Regions from separate parts of the Paenibacillus sp. FSL H3-0333 genome, predicted to be linked through region 1. Evidence: riboswitches for the same ligand, from Rfam matches in the RefSeq annotation. Region 1 holds a riboswitch; the other holds the start of a gene.
The links. Region 1 has a riboswitch for cyclic di-AMP ahead of MHH78_RS01975 (C40 family peptidase). Riboswitches for the same ligand answer to the same signal wherever they lie in the genome.
Positions count from the first base shown of each region.

Region 1 (9,685 bases):
ATCAGAATAGGGAAGCAGCCAGGATTCATCGGCATGCTCTTCATGTTCCTCATGCCTAGTCTTTTTGCTCACTGGAAGCCCCCTCCTTCTCGCTAAGCTTGGCACGCTCGGACGGAGTCAGGAAGACAGACAGCTTCTGGTTAATGGCAATGGTAGACACCCCGGACTGAATGGAGAGCAGACCCTCGACCATCATCAGGCGGACTTCAATCTCGCGTTTGGATATCCGCTTCAGCTTGTTCGCCATAGGGTGCCACATGACATAACCGGTGAATATCCCGAGCAGGGTTGCAATGAAGGCACCGGCAATCGCGTGGGCCAGGACGTCCATGTTACTCATATCACCCAAGGCGGCGATCAGCCCGATAACAGCCCCGAGTACCCCTAGTGTAGGGGCATACATCCCGGCCTGGGAGAAGATCAAGGCTCCGGCTTTATGTCTGTCTTCAGTGGCATGAATATCTTCCATTAATACATCACGGACGAACTCCTGATCATTGCCGTCAATAATCATCCGCATGCCGTTTCGGAGGAAGTTATCTTCAATTTCATCGACATTGGACTCCAGAGCGAGCAGCCCTTCGCGGCGGGTAATGGATGCCCATTCCATGAACATGGTAATCAGTTCGGGCTTACCGACCATCTTTTTCTTCGTAAACAGGATCTTCAACAGCTTAGGGAAATTCTTGACTTCCGACATCGGAAAGGCCATGAAGATGGAGGCAGCCGTGCCAAGAAAAATAATGACATAGGCAGCGGGGTTGTTCAAGCTTGCAAGTGGAGCATGCTTGAGTATCATCCCCCAGATTACTGCGATCAGACCAAACACCAGGCCTAGAATTGTTGAGATTTCCATTTATGCACCTCGTCCATGAGAATTAAGAAGTGATCGACTAACCGCGTAATTCGTCCTTGAACCGCGGGAGAACACTCTGTTCGTAACCAAATCACGTATATTCTTCTTTATCGACATCATTCCCTTTTTTGTGAAGTGATTTTTTCGGCTATAATAGATAAGGTAGGTTATTATTCATCAGCGAAGAAAACGGAGTGATTGATGTGGGAGTTAAGCATGGCAGGGATTACGGTGAAATTCTGGTTGAACTGACAGGAGCCGTTGGACGGATTGCAGACGGGTACATTTTTTTTGAAATGGAGCCTGAAGAGTGGACGAATCTGCCGGAGGAATCGAGGCAGGAGGTCTGGGAGGCGCTTGCGGAAGACCTGTTCTACGCGCTGGGCAACGAGCCGGTCATTCAGGTGGGCAGCGGAGTTGTGATGTACGATAAAGAAACACACCGCATTAATATTCTGCTGGGCGATGAGGATCTGGCTTCAGTCGTTCTTGTATAAAGCAGGGGAAAAATGCGGCAGCGGGTTTGTCCCGGGCATCCGGCCATGTTAAAATTGGAAGTGGAGTACTAATTGCTGGGATGTCAGAATACATTTAATCAAAAATCTTTGGCCTGGCACATCCCTTGGACTTTCAGAAGCTGAGGGATGTTTTATTTGAAGGAAAGAGCAGGCTCAAGAAACCGTTAACTTAGCAAGGGAGGAAACGAATTGCAATTAACTGAGGAACAACTGCAGGAGCAGATCGGCAAGCTTGAGGGCTGGAAGCTGGAGAGGGATAGGCTGGTGCGCAAATATATGTTCAGTGAATATATGAAGGGAATTGCCTTTGTGGATGAGGTAGCGACAATTTCGGAGGCCTTTGACCATCACCCGCATATCACCATTGATTACAAGACGGTTGTTCTGCGGCTGGCTGCAGATGTGGAGAAGCTTGATCTCCGCCAGGCGCATGAATTTAATGAGGCATTCGAGAAGACCCGCTAGAGGACAAGGCCCCTATGGAGACAACAGGAATATCTAATTAATAGAAATGCCCGTGCAAGGATCGTTCGTTATCCTCGTCACGGGCATTATACATTTAGAATGAGGAGCAAGGTGTGAGTACAGGTTGCGGATTATTTCTTCTCGGCCAGCCATAGGGCTACATTCGCAATCTCTTCAGGGGCCAGCCTGTCTTTGAAGGGAGGCATCTGTCCGCGGCCCTTGGTGACTATGCTGTAGATCTGAGCTGCGTCATGCGAAGCGCCTTCCTGCTGCAGGCTGGGTCCCGCCCCGCCCTGAAGCTGGTCTCCGTGGCAGGAGATACAATTGGCCTTTACTGTGGCTTCTGCGCCCGCAGCGTCCAGCACAACCTCCGGCATGGTCGGCTTGTTCTGCTCCGCCACCTCGGATTTACCGGGTAGGGTAAACATTAAGATTACTGCAAAGGCACAGGCGGCAAAAAACAAACCGCTCATGATCCATTTCTGCATCTGCATCCGTCCCTCCATGTAAGCTGCTGTCTCCATTATAGCGGATGGTGAAGCGTTATCATAGTATGTGTGTCAAAAAAATGAACACAAATGATCCATTTTTTGCAAATCCCTCTTGTCTCCGGTGCTATTCCTCATAGACCATGCAATAAAAAGGCTTATTGCCGGTCGGAGTGCGGCGTTCATAGGTATCCGTTATAGTGAACCCGCATTTCTGGTAGGCGCGGATGGCGCGCTGGTTCCAGGTCAGCACCTCCAGGTCGATCTCACATTCCGGGTAACGCGACCGTGCTGCCTGCACAATAGCCTTCATGAACAGATGCCCCATTCCATGACCGCACAGATCGGGCCGCATTCCGACTCCAAGCCGGACTACCCCCTCCATCGGAAAGAGCTGGGCGAAGCCGCACAGATCCCCCTCTCCATTCACAACCGACACATATTGCTCGCTGCGCAGCTGCGGGTCTCCGAACTCCACGCCCAGCGCCTGCATCTGCTCCCAGGACATCCAGCCGTAAATATTATACGGAGGCTTGTAGCTCCACTCACAGATCTCAGCGGCATGCTGCGGCTCCATAGGCACCACATAAAAGGTTAGCGGGGAGCTAATCATTAGGGGAGGCCTCCTTCCAAGGGACATAAATTCATTTCTTCTATTAATTATATACAAAAACAGCCAGTTTCGACGCAATTTCCTTACGGAAATGCAGGAACTTGACAAACGGCAAAATATATTTTCCGAAAGCGCAGAATCAGTGTTTTACAAATATAGAGACGGGTAAGTAATTTTATAGACAAAAAAAGCCCTTCTCCAAGATTTCGGCAAAAATCTCGGAAGAGAGCGTTAGGTTACAAAGGATTATTGTACATCATCGTTGTCTTGGGAATCCGAAGCTACAGTCTTGTAGGCATCTGTACTCATGATTCGCTTGGCGCCAACGTAGCGGTTGACGTAATAGCTGTCACTCAGCGAACTGATGGTTACACCACGTGAGGAAGAGGCATGGGCGAATTCGCCGTCACCAACATAAATACCAACATGGGATATGCCCTTACCGCTTGTATTGAAGAATACAAGGTCGCCCGGTCTCATCTCGTCACGGGACACGGCAGTGCCCATCTGATATTGGGAGCCGGATTGATGGGGCAGGTTAATGCCGATCTTATCAAAAACATACATTGTAAATCCGGAGCAATCAAACCCGTTAGTTGATGTACCGCCGGACACGTATTTGGTTCCGATGGCTTTGTCGATCACTTTATCCATTTTGGAATCCGCGAAAGCGCTTCCTGCTCCGATGGTGAAGATAATGGACAAGCTTAGTACTGCGGCTGCTAGCTTCTTCTTCAAAAGTAAATACCCCTTCCAATGCCTACGAGGTTAGCTTAAGGGTTCGGTTGAAGGTCCCCTATGACCCCTCTTAGAATAGGAGGTCAATTCACCCAAAGTGGTTCCCCCGTTTCCCTAATTCATTAGGGAACTCGGCACGACTGTTGATTAGGATTAGCGGTTCATTCAATACATGACAAAACCTTTGTTAAAAGCGATTCAATAATTACAAAAATGTTACTAAAAGATCACTGCGATAATTGTAACAAAGACTAAGGCGCTTGGCAATCACTTATAACATATTAATGCATCTTTTTTGCTGTTTTTTAGAGTTATAGCCCTTTCGAAAGACTCATATCTATGCGCAGGGGTTAATTTATATGATAATTTCTTTATTTTTGCAAGAAAATGCTGTTTCAAGGCTGCGAATTCGGTGTAAAAGGTAGAATAAGGAAAAGGAAAAACCCGGAAATGATTACGGCAATAATCATCCCGGGCTCGTATAAGTTACATTTAGTTGTTAGAGGCTGAAATATTCGGGGTATGCTTCAAGGGTTCAATCGTAAGCGACAGCTTGGTAGGCTGTTGTGCTCATTACTCGTTTGGCGCCAACGTAGCGGTTGGCCCAGTAGGACTGGCTCATCGAACTGATGGTTACACCACGTGAACTCGAGGACTGTGCGAACTTCCCGTTTCCAACATAAATACCGACATGGGACACTCCGTTACCCAGGGTATTGAAGAACACGAGATCACCGGAACGCAGATTGCTCTTGGATACACTTGTTCCAACTTTGAACTGTGCTTTGGAGGTACGGGGCAAGGTAAGCCCGACATTCTTGAACACATACTTGGTAAATCCGGAACAGTCGAAGCCGCTGGTGGTTGTGCCCCCGGTTTTATACGACGTTCCAATGGTTTTTGAAATCACAGTATCCATTTTGGAATCTGCGAAGGCACTGCCCGCTCCGAGTGTGAATACCATCACAAGACCCAGCGCTGCTGCGGTGCATTTTTTCTTGAAATTCTGACTAATCAAAAGATGTACTCCTTCCAGGGCCTGCGAGGTTAGCTTAAGGATTCGGTAGAAGGTTCCCCTATGACCCCTCTAAAGCGAGATCAATTCACCCAAAATATGGTTCCCCCACTTCCCGGTGCAGGGAATTCGGCGTTTTATGCACCAGAACAGTGACTTATCGGTATTGCTTAAATTGCAAGAGTTACGGAATATTTTGCTTGAAAGATTACAACTTTGTTACTACTGGTACAGCCATCATTGTATCAGAGGATTTCCCCTTTTGCAAATGCTTTTGTCCTCTGTTCAAGCAAAAAAGAGTCCTGCTCCCGGATAGAGGGGCTGTGACTCTCTTTAGTATGCCGCTTCAGCAGCTTATTATTGTGGAAATGATTTACTGGACCAGAGGTGGTACTGGGCAGCGATTCCCCACATATCGAACAGCGTGGAGGGCAGCGGAGCTGCCTGGCGGAGCATAAGGGCCGGCAATCCGGGATAGAACAGAGCAGAGGCGCTGCAGAGCAGAATTACGGCCAGGCTTCCCGCCCCCAGAACGATGGATATACCGATCGAAGGCATCAGCATCTTCAGGCAGATCAGCAGTGAGGAGAACATGCCGGTACCGGCGGTATAGCCGAATTGCATATAGAGCAGAAGCTTGCGGACAAGGAAGAGATAGAGCAGCCAGCCCAGCACATAAGGCACCAGCTTCAGCAGAAGCTGGACATCGAGAACGCCGCTGAGCAGATGACGGTACATACGCGGAAGCAGCCAATAGAGCGGCAGGAGGGTTAGCGCCCATTCGATGAGGCTGAACACCAGCACCGGCAGCCCATATTTTCTCATTCCGGGAAAAAAGAACAGTCCCCGCGCTCCGTCGCGCTCCTGGTGAAGCTCGTGCAGCAGCCCTGCACGGATAAAGGGAGTCACCAGCAGCCTTAGCACTGTCAGCGCAAGCAGCATCCACAGCCAGTGCTGGACGGCGGAGTCGGTGCGCAGCGCGGTCTGCCCCTCGATATAATACAGCAGCCTGCCTATTCCGCTGCCGCCGGCATTCGCATCCGGGTAGCGGAGCAGGACGGGGACAACCGCGCTTTTAATGAATTTGTACAGGAAATATCCCCAGAACAGCCGGTAGATAAATAGCAGAATCAATATATAGAATTGCTCTTTCATGCTGATCCAACCGCGGGCAATTGAACTTTTCACCATTCCTTCACCTCACCAGACAAGAGTTCCGAGCAGGGTTTCAAGCAGAGTTGATGCACTAAGCGTCCAGCGGGAGAGTGTACGCGGCTCAAGCTCCGCCATTCTGAAATTATTAAGATGCCTGCTCTCCAGCAGAATGGAATGCCCCGGATCGATCTCTGCGGAGACCAGCGGCGCTTTATACGCTAACTCAAAGGAAGTAGCCTTACCCTCGCCATTCCAGTATTGCTGTACCGTGTACCCGTCTACGAAGGTGAATTTCACGGGAACATCGGGGTACAGGCTGCCCTTATTGCTTACATCAACCACAGCGCTATAGCGGCTCCCCCCGCCGTCACTGTTGTCCCGTCTGACGGTGAGCCTGATATCGTCAACTGCGAAGTCGGGTGCCCCCCCGCTATAGACATACCGCTCAAAATACGTCTGCCAGGATTGCTTGGTCACTTTCTCCACAACCTTCTGGAAGTCGGCGGTGGTCGGATGCTGGAAGCGGTATTTGCGGGCATAGGCGGCGAGGATGGCGTCCATATTCTTGGTCCCGGCGATGCGTTCGATATCCTTCAGCACCAGCTTGCCCCGGATGTATACATTGCGCGTGTAGGCGTCATCACCGGTGTATTTCCAGGTCTCCAGCTTAAGCGGCTGTGAAGAGGAGACCAGGCTGGACTGCAGCGGGAGGCTTGAGACCACACCGTATTCCTGTTCCATCAGCCGGTCTTCGGCATAAGAGGTGAAGCTCTCATCCAGCCAGGCTTCTTCGAATTCATTGCTGGCCACCAGACCGTAGAAATATTGGTGCCCGATCTCATGGATGATCGTGCGCTCCAGGGAGGTGCCCGGTGAAGTGTCCGTGGCGCCGAAGGCGGTAATCAGGGTCGGATACTCCATGCCTCCGGCCCCGTTGCCGGACTCCGGCGGGACAACAATCGATAAGGTAGAGTAGGGATAAGGGCCGTACCACTTGCTGAATGCCATCAGTGCAGCCTCAGCCGCCTGAAAGTAACGCTCCTGGAGATGCTTATGCAGCGGGTCCAGATAGAGCTTAATCTTCACCCCGGGCACCTGCGGCGCGGAGAAGGCCTTCTCGGCAACCACGAAATCAGGCGATGCCGCCCAGGCGAAGTCGTGGACGTCATCTGCATAGAACTGATAGATCTTGCGCCCCTTCACCACCTTGGCGTCTCTCACCGGGAACCCGGTTGCGGCGACCTTATACTCGGGCGGGACAGAAATCGATACATTGTAAATTCCAAAATCACTGTAGAATTCGGAGTTGCCGTGGTATTGATGCAGGTTCCAGCCTTCTTCCTTGAGTCCTCTTCTGCCGGCAGGCTCATAGACGCTAAGCTTCGGAAACCACTGGCCGGCCATCACGAAGTCGCCAGCGGTTCCCATCCGGGCGAAAATTTTCGGCAGCTTGACTTCGAATTTAAGCCTTACCGTAACGCTCTCGCCGCCGTTCACCGGCTGCGGCAGATGGACCTTGAGCAGTGTTCTGTCATTGACATTGCCGTCGTCCGGCTGCACATATTGGGTGCGCTGCATCAGCGAAATGCCCTCGGAGGTCCGCAAATCTGTCAGGGTAATGCTCCCGTAACCCCCAGCAGGCATGGTGTCACCGCGAAGCGTGCCCCCGGACTCCTTCATGAAGGTGGTGCTGGCGGATGAGAATGCATTGGGATACAGATGAAAGTAGAGCTCCTGGACCGGCTTTGCGCCCGGATGGGTCCAGGTCAGCGTCTCGGAGGCGACCAGGGTCTCCTTATCAGGCAGGAGCTCCACATCCATGTGATATTCAACCACGCGCTGGCTTAAAGCCTCTGTCTCCGATGTGTAGATCGTATCTGAAAGATCGGACTGCACGGGCTGCTGCCGGGGGATAATGGCGGGGGACTTGGCCTCTTTTGGAACAGAGGCAGTCCATACGGCAGGGCTATGCCCTGACAGAAACCATATTCCGCCTCCAAGCAAGGTGAGGACAGCCAGGACTGCGAAGATGAGGGTATACCTTAATGAATGTGGCTTCATACTATGATTCCTCCCGTGACAAGCATCTACGGGATGTATATGTTTGCAATCGCCGCATTATTAGCTAAAATTAAATAATTAGTGAATGGAAAGGATGTGCACATGTGGATAACGTACAACCGGAGGGCAAAAAACAAATTGCCTTGAATATTGTGAACGCCAGAGCCAAGCATAAAGGCTTCGGTGCAGGCTCGATTGATCTGAACAATGTATCGCCTGTCATTATTGATCAGGGCATCGCCGTTATTGATATAGGTGCCATGCATGCCAAGAGCAAAGTGGAGAAGGGAATTAAATTCTCTATGAACCGTGAGGATGTTCCGGCGGGAAGACAGGTTTGGGTCGTATGGGTCGCCGTTGACCGTACCCCGGAGGGACAGTTCTACGGCGGAATTACCGCCTGTGAGATGTGGATTGACACCGAAGCGCGGCGCGGCTGGAAGATTCTTGCGGATCATGTAAATAAGCTGGATGCGGCCTTGAAGCGCAAGCTTATTCTGGATGGACTTGGAAGTGCTGAGCGGGCAGCGCTGAAATCCCTGCTGATGGCCCATAATGAAGAGTGGTGGGCCGCTTCGCCTGAGGAGCTGAAAGCTGCGCTATCGGAATAGAAGATCAGGTTATATGCTTCGCCCAAAAATTAAGGCTTGGCCCCAACGGGGCCAAGCCTTATCTGATGTCTAAGCAGGGATGAATGGATAACGGTTACTGCGGATCTGTTCTGCCGGGAGTGTTCAGCTTGCGCTTGAGTTGGCTGACTCTGGCTTGGCTGATGCCGAGAACCTCGGCAAGCTCCTTCTGGTTGGCATAGGGATGATCTTCGATCGCTTTCATAAGACGCAGACTCATTTCTTCGGTCTTGCTTCTCCGTCCCCCGCGGGCTGGCTCGGGATGCTCTTCTGCTGAACTAGGGGAGGCATGGATGGGTTCTGATCCGCGGTCGGGGTCACTAAGCTCCTTCAGACAGGTGTTGCAAATGAACTGATCCTTATAGTAGGTCACATGATCAAGACTTCTGCAAAAGGTGCATTCTGTGGAGGTGTACTTTCGGAGGACGATGATATCCTCATCCAGTATAAAAAATTCGATAGGATCCCCAATGTCAATATTACGTGTCATGCGGATTTCTACGGGAACCACAATTCTTCCGAGACTGTCTAAGCTTCGGATCATGCCTGTATCTTTCATCCCATGTCCCTCATTTACATCTTTATATTTTTTGTAGATATATATGATTATAGCAGTAATTGTAAGTTTAGAGAACGGGGGAAGCGTATACAAATAGGGGGATTTATTGTCATTTTATAGGAGTGTTTATCATTTTTTGGCGCCTAAGGGTGCGGAGATCAAAATATAGAAGAAAAACCTCTCCGCCTGGAAAGTTCCAAGGGAGAGGCTGATTAGGGTTCTCTTATTAATACCCAATATACCACAGCCGAAACAGCGGTATAGGCCTTTAGACCAGCCTGTAGGGCTGTGCCTGCGGATCGCTGACCGAGACATAAGGATTGTTCTTCAGATAGAAGCGCCAGGGGCGCCCGGCATACTCTTCCGCATAAGGAATATTGATGCGCGGGGCCTCGACAATATCCAGGGACTCCGGGTCATCCCCCTGCTCGATGCTCAGCGGGCCTTCCGGCAGATCGAACCTGGTATTGTTAAGACTCTTGTCAATCCGCAGCGCCCGGCACAGCTTGCCCGGCCCGCCCGAGAGGTCCGAGGGCTTCCTCACGGCAACTCCTCTATATGCCGCCATAAGCTCGGCATCCCTCTCCG
Region 1 is NZ_JBBODG010000001.1:450,721-460,405, reverse strand. Features, by position in the region: gene motB (flagellar motor protein MotB) at 1-72, opposite strand, end outside; gene motA (flagellar motor stator protein MotA) at 56-856, opposite strand; gene MHH78_RS01995 (hypothetical protein) at 1,060-1,353, shown strand; gene MHH78_RS01990 (4a-hydroxytetrahydrobiopterin dehydratase) at 1,564-1,839, shown strand; gene MHH78_RS01985 (c-type cytochrome) at 1,971-2,327, opposite strand; gene MHH78_RS01980 (GNAT family N-acetyltransferase) at 2,455-2,940, opposite strand; gene MHH78_RS01975 (C40 family peptidase) at 3,187-3,678, opposite strand; cyclic di-AMP (ydaO/yuaA leader) riboswitch at 3,683-3,825, opposite strand; gene MHH78_RS01970 (C40 family peptidase) at 4,214-4,642, opposite strand; cyclic di-AMP (ydaO/yuaA leader) riboswitch at 4,700-4,838, opposite strand; gene MHH78_RS01965 (hypothetical protein) at 5,051-5,884, opposite strand; gene MHH78_RS01960 (M1 family metallopeptidase) at 5,894-7,909, opposite strand; gene MHH78_RS01955 (YwhD family protein) at 8,014-8,520, shown strand; gene MHH78_RS01950 (AbrB/MazE/SpoVT family DNA-binding domain-containing protein) at 8,615-9,097, opposite strand; gene MHH78_RS01945 (DNA-3-methyladenine glycosylase) at 9,366-9,685, opposite strand, start outside.

Region 2 (9,685 bases), 3.7 Mb from region 1:
ATGCTGTTAGCTATGCTGAATAACCCGCACACCCGCAGCAGGGTCTATCGGGCTCTGGGCGGCCTGTTGTTCAGCAGCGGCATCCTGATTATGCATTTCAGCGGCATTCTGTCCATGAGACTTACGGCAACGTATGAGCAAGGCGCCTTTTCTATTATTCTGGCGGTATTGTTCGCCCTGATCGTTCCGGTGGTCACCGCTTCCTACGATCCGAAGTGGCTGGAGCAGGCCTACAATATGTTCAGCTTCAAAAAGCTGCTGCTTGTCCTGACCCTGACCGGCGCGTTCACAGGCATCCATTACGCTGCCATGGCGGGCGCTTCATTCCCTCTAGGAGAACCGTCCAGTGCAGCCGCGCACGTGCTCTATTTGCAGGATTCGATACTGGGAATGATCCTCTGTGGCTCCTTCCTGTTCATTGTGTCGATCGTCCTTGCTCTGTTGTACAGGGACCGGCAGCGGGTACTCCAGTCAGCCGCCTTCAATGAGCAGCGGTATACTGCGCTGTTCGAGCATAACCCTGATATGGTGATCTGCATTGATCCTGCCCGTAAGAAGATAATCAGTGCTAATCCTGCTCTGCGGGACATTACCGGATATAGCAGCGAAGAACTGGGGAATTATAAGGCGATACTATACAGCGAACGGGATGAAGCGGCCGTACGGGAGGCCATAACGCGCGCTTCACGGGGGCAGTCCTCCAAGCTGGAGCTGAAGGTACGGAGCAAAGGCGGGGAGCAGCTGATCTGTAGTGTCACCGTCTTTCCTTTGCTGCATCATACGGAGCAGTGGGTCTATATTGTGGCCGAGGATGTGACTGCCCTGATGAAGTATCAGTATGAGCTGCTGGAGGCCAGGGATGCCGCGGAGAGTGCGGTGACGATGAAAAGCGAGTTCCTCGCCACCATGAGCCATGAGATCCGCACGCCGCTGAACGGCATTATCGGCGTCAACCAGCTGCTGGCCGAGGAGATCAGCAATCCTGAGCATCTGGAGCTCCTACGGCTTCAGAGTACAAGCAGCCATGCTCTGCTGCATGTGATGAGCGATATTCTCGATATCTCCCGGCTGGAGGCGGATGCCCTCTCGCTGAACAAGGATTCTTTCGGGCTAAAGGCGCTGCTCCAGGGCTGTATGGACTTGTTCATGGTGAGCACACAAGACAAGCCGTTATCTCTGGAGCTGGAGATCGAAGAAGGGCTTCCGGACAAGTTCACCGGGGACCCTGCGCGTATCCGCCAGATTCTGATCAACCTGATCGGCAATGCGGTGAAATTCACGCCATCCGGCACGGTAACAGTTAAGGTGGAGTCCTATGGCGTCAGGGAGACCGCTCAGGCGCTGCAATTCATGGTGCGCGACACCGGCATTGGCATCTCACCGGATAAGCTGCAGCTGCTCTTCCAGTCCTTCTCGCAGGTGGACGGGTCGCATACCCGCAAGTACCCCGGCACGGGTCTGGGCCTTGCGATCTGCAAGAAGCTTGTAGACCTGATGCAAGGAGAGATCTGGGCAGAGCCGGCAGAAGGGGGCGGCACACAATTCTTCTTCAGAATTAAGCTGCAGTCGCAAGAGGATTCCCCGGAGGTATTTTTCGGCAAGGATACAGGGGAGGGGGAGTCAGCGGAGGAGAATGAAGCCGTATAAGACAGCGATTGCCAACAAGAGAGTTAACATTATATAATTTGAAAGTAACTATTCTTTTATCACGACAGTCCAGAGGACGGAAAGGAACTCTCTTTGAGCAAAACGAAAAAGAACCGTGTCATGGCTCCCCAAATGAGCAAGCAGGAGAAGCGCAGGGCAGAGCAGGAGCAGCAGAAGCAGAAAACGAGAATTCTGATCGTGAGTACGGTGGCCATCGTTATTATTATTTTTGTAGGCTTATTCATGCTTGCTTCCAAGGACTCTTCGCCTGCCGGCACAGACAGCACGCCGGTTGCCTTCAATTACAGTGAAATGATGCGGCTTGGCAAGGAGGATGCTCCGGTCAAAATAGTGGAATTCGGCGACTTCAAATGTCCGGCTTGCGCCCAGTTCACCGGTGTCATCAAGCCGCAGATCGTTCAGGGCTATGTAGATCAGAATAAAGCAGCCTTTTATTTCGTGAATCTGGCCTTCATCGGCAAGGATTCGAGAACGGCCTCCCTGGCAGCCCTATCGGTGTATCATCAGAACCAGGAAGCGTTCTGGAAGTACTTCGATGCGATCTACGCCAATCAGGGGAATGAAGAGGAGGAATGGGCTACGCCCGACTTCATGGTGAGTCTCGCCAAGCAGCTGGAACTGCCGGTGGATTATGATCTGCTGCGCAAGGATATTGATGACCGCACCTATGAGAAGGAGCTGGACCGGGATATTCAGCTTGGCACCGATACGGGCGTAACGAATACGCCATCCTTGTACGTGAACGGCATCAAGGTGAAGGAGCCTTTCAATATGGAGGCGATTGACGCCCAGATTCAGGCAGCAGCAGCGGGAGCAGGGGCCGCCCAATGACCGCCTTCTCTGCCTTCTGCCGGCGTAACTGTCTCTACTTGGCCTGGTTCGTCTGTGTGGTTGCTGTAGCGGGAAGCCTGTATCTCAGTGAGGTCCTGCATTACGAGCCCTGCAAGCTGTGCTGGTTCCAGCGGATCTTCATGTACCCGCAGCTGTTCCTGCTGGGGATCGCCACCTACCGGGCGGACAAGCGGATCATTCCTTACGTGCTTCCCCTTAGTCTGATCGGCGGCAGCATCTCCATATATCATTATGCGGAGCAAAAAATTCCGGCGCTCAGCAAGGTGCTTCCCTGCACCATCGGCGTACCGTGCAACAAGGATTATCTGAACTGGTTCGGATTTATAACGATCCCTCTGCTTGCACTTATAGCCTTTGCCTTAATCTCCATTCTGCTCTGGACAGGACGCAAAGAGGAGCCGGCAGAGTAAGAAGCTGACGGGCAGAAGGAAGAGAAGAGAATACCCTTAATTTTAGCAAAAAATAATAGGCAAAAACCCTGTAAAATCACGTGGTAAAGGGATAATGAAAGAGAATGAAAGATCAAGACATACCGGATGATGGATTTGGTTGTTTTGAGTGCTTTTCATTCTTTTTTCATTTGTTTCCACGCTTTACGGAAGACGTGTTGTAGCTTAATATTAGTCCTTGTGAGAAGTTGAATATGCGCTGAATTTTCCGGAAGGAAAAACGGGGGAACCACACTTTGGCCAAGGCCAAAAGGGGTGAATCGGAGCAGGCTACCTGACCTGTAACCGTAGGGCTACCACAGTCCGAATCCGCCAGCTAACCTCGTAAGCCACAAGTGGGATAATGACCATGCACATTAGGCATGCGGATCATTTCCGTATGCTTATTTTGGTGCCTGCATTTATGAAATCCACTTATGAAAACAGCGCAGGGAAAGCCCATTTCAACTTAACCAAGAGAGGAACTGTTACTACAATGGTAAGCAAGGTAAAACGACTATTGATCGGGCGTCCGATGAAGTCGAACGAACTCGATCATGAAAAGTTATCCAAGGTGAAAGCACTGGCTGTCCTGTCTTCTGATGCGCTCTCGTCTGTAGCCTACGGAACAGAACAAATTCTGATTGTACTGGTGGCCGCCGGGTTCACCGCTATCTGGTACTCTTTGCCAATTGCATTAGCCGTATTGGGCTTGCTGGCCATTCTGATTCTATCCTACCGGCAGACGATCTTCGCTTATCCCCAAGGCGGGGGCGCGTATATTGTCGCCAAAACCAACCTCGGGGTTCATACCGGCTTACTGGCCGGCGGCTCTCTTCTGGTGGATTACATTCTGACGGTGGCGGTAAGCGCCTCGGCGGGGACGGATGCAATCACTTCAGCTTTTCCAAGTCTGCATAATCATAGTGTTCTGATAGCGGTATCTGTTATCGTGCTCTTAACGATTGTTAACCTGCGGGGAGTGACCGAATCGGCCTCCTTCATCGCTATCCCGGTCTATCTGTTCGTTGTTTCCATCTTCGTGCTCATCATCTCGGGGGTCTTCAAATATATGACCGGCGGCGCCCATGCCCATGTTCCTGAGATTGGCTCGGCGGTATCGAACGTGAGTATGTTCCTGCTGCTGAAGGCCTTCAGCTCCGGCTGTTCGGCTCTGACCGGGGTAGAAGCGGTCTCCAATGCTATTCCTAACTTCAAAGCGCCCGCGGAGAAAAATGCAGCCAAAACGCTGATGCTCATGGGCCTCATTCTCGGGGTAATGTTCACAGGTATTACGCTGCTCGCTTACTGGTACGGTATCATGCCTGATGAGAAGGCCACGGTGGTCTCACAGATTACCGAATCTACCTTCGGCCGCGGCGGACTGTACTTCTTCATTCAGGGGATTACGGCGGTTATCCTGTTCCTGGCAGCCAATACGGCGTACTCAGCCTTCCCGCTGCTGGCGTTCATGTTCGCCAAAGACAAATATCTGCCCCATGCCTTCATGGTGCGCGGCGACCGGCTGGGCTTCTCCAACGGTATTATTTTCCTCGGTGTCATGTCGGCTGTGCTGGTGGCGGCGTTTCACGGGAATACGGAAGGACTCATTCCATTATATGCAGTAGGGGTATTCATTCCGTTCACGCTGTCGCAGCTGGGCATGATGGTCCAATGGTACAGAACGAAGCCGAAAGGCTGGCAGAGCAAGTTCGCCGTCAATACGGTGGGGATGCTCACTACATTAACGATCACCCTGATTTTCATAATCACTAAATTCTCCAGCGTGTGGATGGCCTTTATCTTCCTGCCGGCTGTTATCATCGTGTTCCACCGGATTCACCGCCATTATATGAATATTGCCGATCAGCTACGGATCTGTCCGGCTACCGATAAGCCTTGTATCAAAGGAAGCACCGTAGTCGTTCCGGTCGCCGGTGTGACTCGCGCTGTACTGCATTCGATCAGCTATGCGAAGTCATTGACCGATAATGTGGTCGCTGTATATGTAGGCTTCGATGAAGAAGAGATTCACAAGATGGAGCAGAAGTGGGAGGAGTGGAACCCCGGCGTACGCCTAATCGTCCTGCGCTCCCGCTACCGCAGCATTATCCGTCCGCTGGTGAAGTTCATCGATACAGTAGAGTGGAAGACCTCTTCAACCGATCATATTACCGTCCTGATTCCGCAATTCGTGACCAAGCACTGGTGGCAGGCGGTGCTGCATAATCAGACCAGCTTGTTCATCCGCTCTTATCTGATGAATCAGAAGGACATTGTCATCGCCACGGTTCCTTTCCATCTGCATAAATAATATAGAAGATTATAGGAAGACGGCTGTTTCTGCTTAATGCGGAGACGGCCGTTTTTACGTTATTAAAAGTTATTGGTTGACATAGAGAATGAGAATCAATATCATCAGTATAGACAAGATGAAGGTAACAGGGCTTTTGCCAATCATGAGGGTAACATACTGGAGGGGTATTCAATGTTTTCGTTCAACCTGCAAGGATCAAGAAGCGGGAAGCTGGCGGTGGCCGGACTTATGACTACAACACTGCTGCTGTCCGCTTGCGGAAATAATAATAGCAACGCAGGCAGTAACGGTGGAGCAGGCACCGCACCTGCGGCAACCGCAGAAGCGACTGCGGAGGCCACAGCGGTACCTGCAGCAACTGCAGCACCCGCTGTGGAGAAGACCGTAACGGATGCAATGGGACATAAGGTGACCGTTCCCGCTAATCCGCAGCGTGTAATTGCTTCTTATCTGGAGGATTATCTGGTAGCACTCGGCGTGACTCCGGTTGCCCAGTGGTCTACGAAGAATGGTACTCAGGCTTACCTCGCTGCTGAGCTTAAGGACGTTCCGCCGATCAGCTATGACCTGCCGCTTGAAGCCGTCACCAGCTTCACGCCGGATTTCCACATCGTCCAGTCGGAGGGCTCGGTTCAGAACGGTCTTTATGACCAGCTGAACAAAATCGCACCAACCTATGTACTCGGCGACGAGGTCAGCAGTGACTGGCGTGCGGCCTTGCTCAAGATCGGTGAGCTGCTCAATAAGACACCGGAAGCGGAGAAGGCTATTGCAGATTATGACCAGAAAGCGGCTTCGGCCAAAGCGGCTGTATCTGAGGCGATTGGTGATGATTCAGTAGCGGTTCTGTGGCTGGTGTCTAAGAATTTCTTCATCGTGGACGAGACCCGCAGCAGCGGTGCGGTATTGTATGGCGATCTTGGAGTGAAGCTCCCAAATCTCGTGACCGACATTCCTGCAGAATCCAGAGCACCGTGGAACCCGATTTCACTGGAGAAATTATCTGAGCTGACTGCAGAGCATATCATTCTGGTGAACAGTGACAAGGCAAGCGGAGCTGAGATTACAGAAGGTGCAGTCTGGAAGGGAATCCCGGCCGTTAAAGCAGGGAATGTTCATGAATTCGGCAAAGATACCAGCTGGCTGTACAGCGGTCCTATAGCCAATACCAAGACCATCGATGATATTCTGAGCAGTTTTGTGAAATAGGTTCTTTACCGGCCGGAGAATGGTGCAGGCTTTTATATCCTCAGGATATAGAAGGCTGCCTCTTTTTTAAGTTGAACAATATTCATATCTTTGCGATAATGAGAATCATAATCATCTATATTTCCCTAATAATCCTGATAAGGAGACGGCATATGGCTTCATCCACAGATTCTGCTCTACAAGCTCCTTCTGTTGAAGGGAACACATCTGTCCGGTCGCGGCCGCTTGCCGCTGCTGTTATTCTGGTGCTGGGAATAGCAGCGATTGTCTTCGGCCTGATGGTATCCGTATCGGTCGGTGCGGCGGATATCCGGCTGGCTACCGTATGGGAGGCGGTGTTCCGGTTCAATCCGGAGCTGCCCCAGCATCAGGTCATCCGGGAGCTGCGGATTCCCCGGGCTGCCGCAGGAGCGCTGGTCGGCGCATGTTTTGCCGTTGCCGGTGCGATTATGCAGGGGATGACCCGCAACCCGCTGGCGGATTCCGGACTGCTTGGTCTTAATGCAGGTGCGGGCGTTGGACTGGCTCTGGCTTTTGCTTTCGCGCCAACATTATCCTTCGCGTACATCATGCTGTACTGCTTCCTTGGAGCGGCTGTGGCCTCACTGCTGGTATTCGGGATCGGTTCGCTCTCCCATAGCGGACTGACCCCGCTTCGGCTGACCCTCGCCGGTGCGGCAGTAAGCGCCATGCTGCTGGCGGTTAGTCAGGGCATTGCTATCCTGTTCAGCCTCTCCCAGGATATCGCTTTTTGGATGGCCGGGGGGATTGGAGGAGCGAGCTGGAAGCAGCTGCAGGTAATATCTCCTTGGGTCGCGGCGGCCCTGATCGGTGCACTGATGTTGTCGCGTTCGATTACGCTACTGAGCCTGGGCAGGGATGTTGCAGCAGGTCTCGGACAGCGCACCGGTCTGGTACAGACTGCAGGGATGATTATTGTCGTCATCCTCGCCGGAGCGGCAGTCTCCACGGTAGGGCCGATCGCTTTTGTCGGATTAATGATTCCGCATATTACGCGTTACCTCGTTGGGGTTGACTACCGCTGGATTATTCCCTGCTCCGCAGTCCTTGGAAGCATTCTGGTCCTGGTGGCCGATATTGCGGCCAGGATGATTAATGCGCCATACGAAACACCAATAGGTGCCTTAATTGCAGTATTCGGCGTACCGTTCTTCATCTATCTGGCCAGCAAACGCAAGGGGGAGCTGAAATGAACCGTTCCACCTCATTCCCCCCGGCCAAGCCGCGCCTTTCCAGAGAGGCTGGTATTCTGACACTGCTTGCTGTGCTTATCGTCATTCTGTTTCTGGTCAGTATGAATACCGGCTTAATGCGTCTGACACCGCTCGAAGTTCTACATACCCTATCCGGCAACGGCACCAAGCAGCAGCAGCTGATTTTGTTTGATTTCCGGCTGCCCCGGATCGTGATCTCCTTGCTGATTGGTGCAGGCTTCGCGGTAGCCGGTGCAATTCTGCAAGGCTTGTCGCGTAATGCTCTCGCTGAGCCTTCCACCCTGGGGATCAATGCCGGAGCCGGATTCGCTGTACTGATCTTTATCTCCTTTGTACCGGCTACTACAGCAGCTCCGATCCTCGTGCTTCCGCTACTGGCGCTTGCAGGGGCCACGCTTACTGCAGCACTGATCTACTTCCTGTCTTACAGGAGGGAGGATGGGCTCTCGCCGACACGGCTGATCCTGATCGGGATTGCTGTGGGTGCCGGGATATACGCTTTTCAGCTTATTTTGTCATTAAGACTCGACCCGCAGAATTATCAGTTCGTAGCTATCTGGCTGGCCGGCAAAATCTGGGGCGGAGACTGGCGGTTTGTGCTGGCCCTTCTACCCTGGATATTGATCCTGCTGCCCTTCGCATTCTACAAAGCCCGGGTGCTCAACGTACTGAATCTGGGCGATGAGCTCTCCAAGGGACTGGGCCTACCGCTCGAACGGGAACGGCGGTGGCTGCTGGCTGCGGCTGTTGCGCTGGCAGGAGCCTGTGTATCGGTAAGCGGCAGCATTGGTTTTGTCGGGCTAATTGCGCCGCACCTGGCCCGCAGGCTGGTCGGCCCGCGCCATCAGATCCTGCTGCCTGCGGCTGCCCTGATCGGAGCCCTGCTGCTGCTTACGGCAGATACGATCGGTCGCTGGATCCTGCAGCCTGCGGAGGTACCTACTGGTATCGTAGTAGCGATTATTGGAGCACCGTACTTTTTATATCTTTTGGCCACATCGAAAGCGTAGTACAGGGATGTATATATTAAAAAAATCTAAGGAGTGTTTATCATGTCGGAACGTTTAAATACAGAGCAGCTGAGCATCGGATATGCGGAGACTATGATTGTAAAGGGGCTGAATCTATCGCTTCCGACAGGGAAGATTACAGCGCTTGTCGGGGCGAACGGCTCCGGGAAGTCCACGATTCTGAAGACAATGGCCCGGATCATGAAGCCGAAGAGCGGCAATGTAATGCTTGACGGGAAGTCCATTCACAATCTCTCCACCAAAGAGGTGGCCCGCCAGCTGGCGATTCTGCCGCAGAATCCTACGGCCCCGGACGGCTTAACGGTATCTGAGCTGGTAGGGTATGGACGGTATCCGCATCAGAAGGGCTTCGGCAGCCTGACGCCTGAAGACCGCAGCATTATTGCCGAGGCGATTGAATTGACCGGCATGAATGAATTCCGTGACCGGCCGATTGACCGTCTCTCCGGCGGACAGCGGCAGCGGGCCTGGATCGCCATGGCGCTGGCCCAGCAGACGGATATTCTGTTCCTTGACGAGCCGACGACCTTCCTGGATATGGCCCATCAGCTGGAGGTGCTTCAGCTGCTGCAGAAGCTCAATGAGCAGGAAGGCCGGACAATTATTATGGTTGTCCATGATTTGAACCATGCCTCCCGTTACGCGCAGCATATGGTAGCGATCAAATCCGGTAATGTGATCAGCGAAGGCGCTCCGAATGAGGTAATGACACCGGCGGTGCTGCGCGAGGTATTCGGCATTGAGGCGGATATTGTACCTGATCCGCGTACAGGTGTGCCGCTCTGTCTGCCTTACGAGCTGGCTGCGTACAAAGTTGCCGGGCTGTAGGAGAGGAACATGAATGAATTCCTGAGGCAAGAATATAAGTCTAAATTTGACCTCCATCTTGAGGTGCCGGAGGGAGCCGTGTATTCCTTCGCTGCTGCTGAGCTGGCAGAAGAGGCG
Region 2 is NZ_JBBODG010000001.1:4,143,902-4,153,586, forward strand. Features, by position in the region: gene MHH78_RS18785 (sensor histidine kinase) at 1-1,647, shown strand, start outside; gene MHH78_RS18790 (DsbA family protein) at 1,741-2,499, shown strand; gene MHH78_RS18795 (disulfide oxidoreductase) at 2,496-2,930, shown strand; cyclic di-AMP (ydaO/yuaA leader) riboswitch at 3,157-3,316, shown strand; gene MHH78_RS18800 (APC family permease) at 3,445-5,262, shown strand; gene MHH78_RS18805 (ABC transporter substrate-binding protein) at 5,437-6,474, shown strand; gene MHH78_RS18810 (FecCD family ABC transporter permease) at 6,627-7,688, shown strand; gene MHH78_RS18815 (FecCD family ABC transporter permease) at 7,685-8,719, shown strand; gene MHH78_RS18820 (ABC transporter ATP-binding protein) at 8,762-9,568, shown strand; gene MHH78_RS18825 ((2Fe-2S)-binding protein) at 9,578-9,685, shown strand, end outside.
Region 2: it holds a riboswitch for cyclic di-AMP, as region 1 does, so the genes downstream of both, MHH78_RS18800 (APC family permease) here and MHH78_RS01975 (C40 family peptidase) in region 1, are expected to answer to the same signal.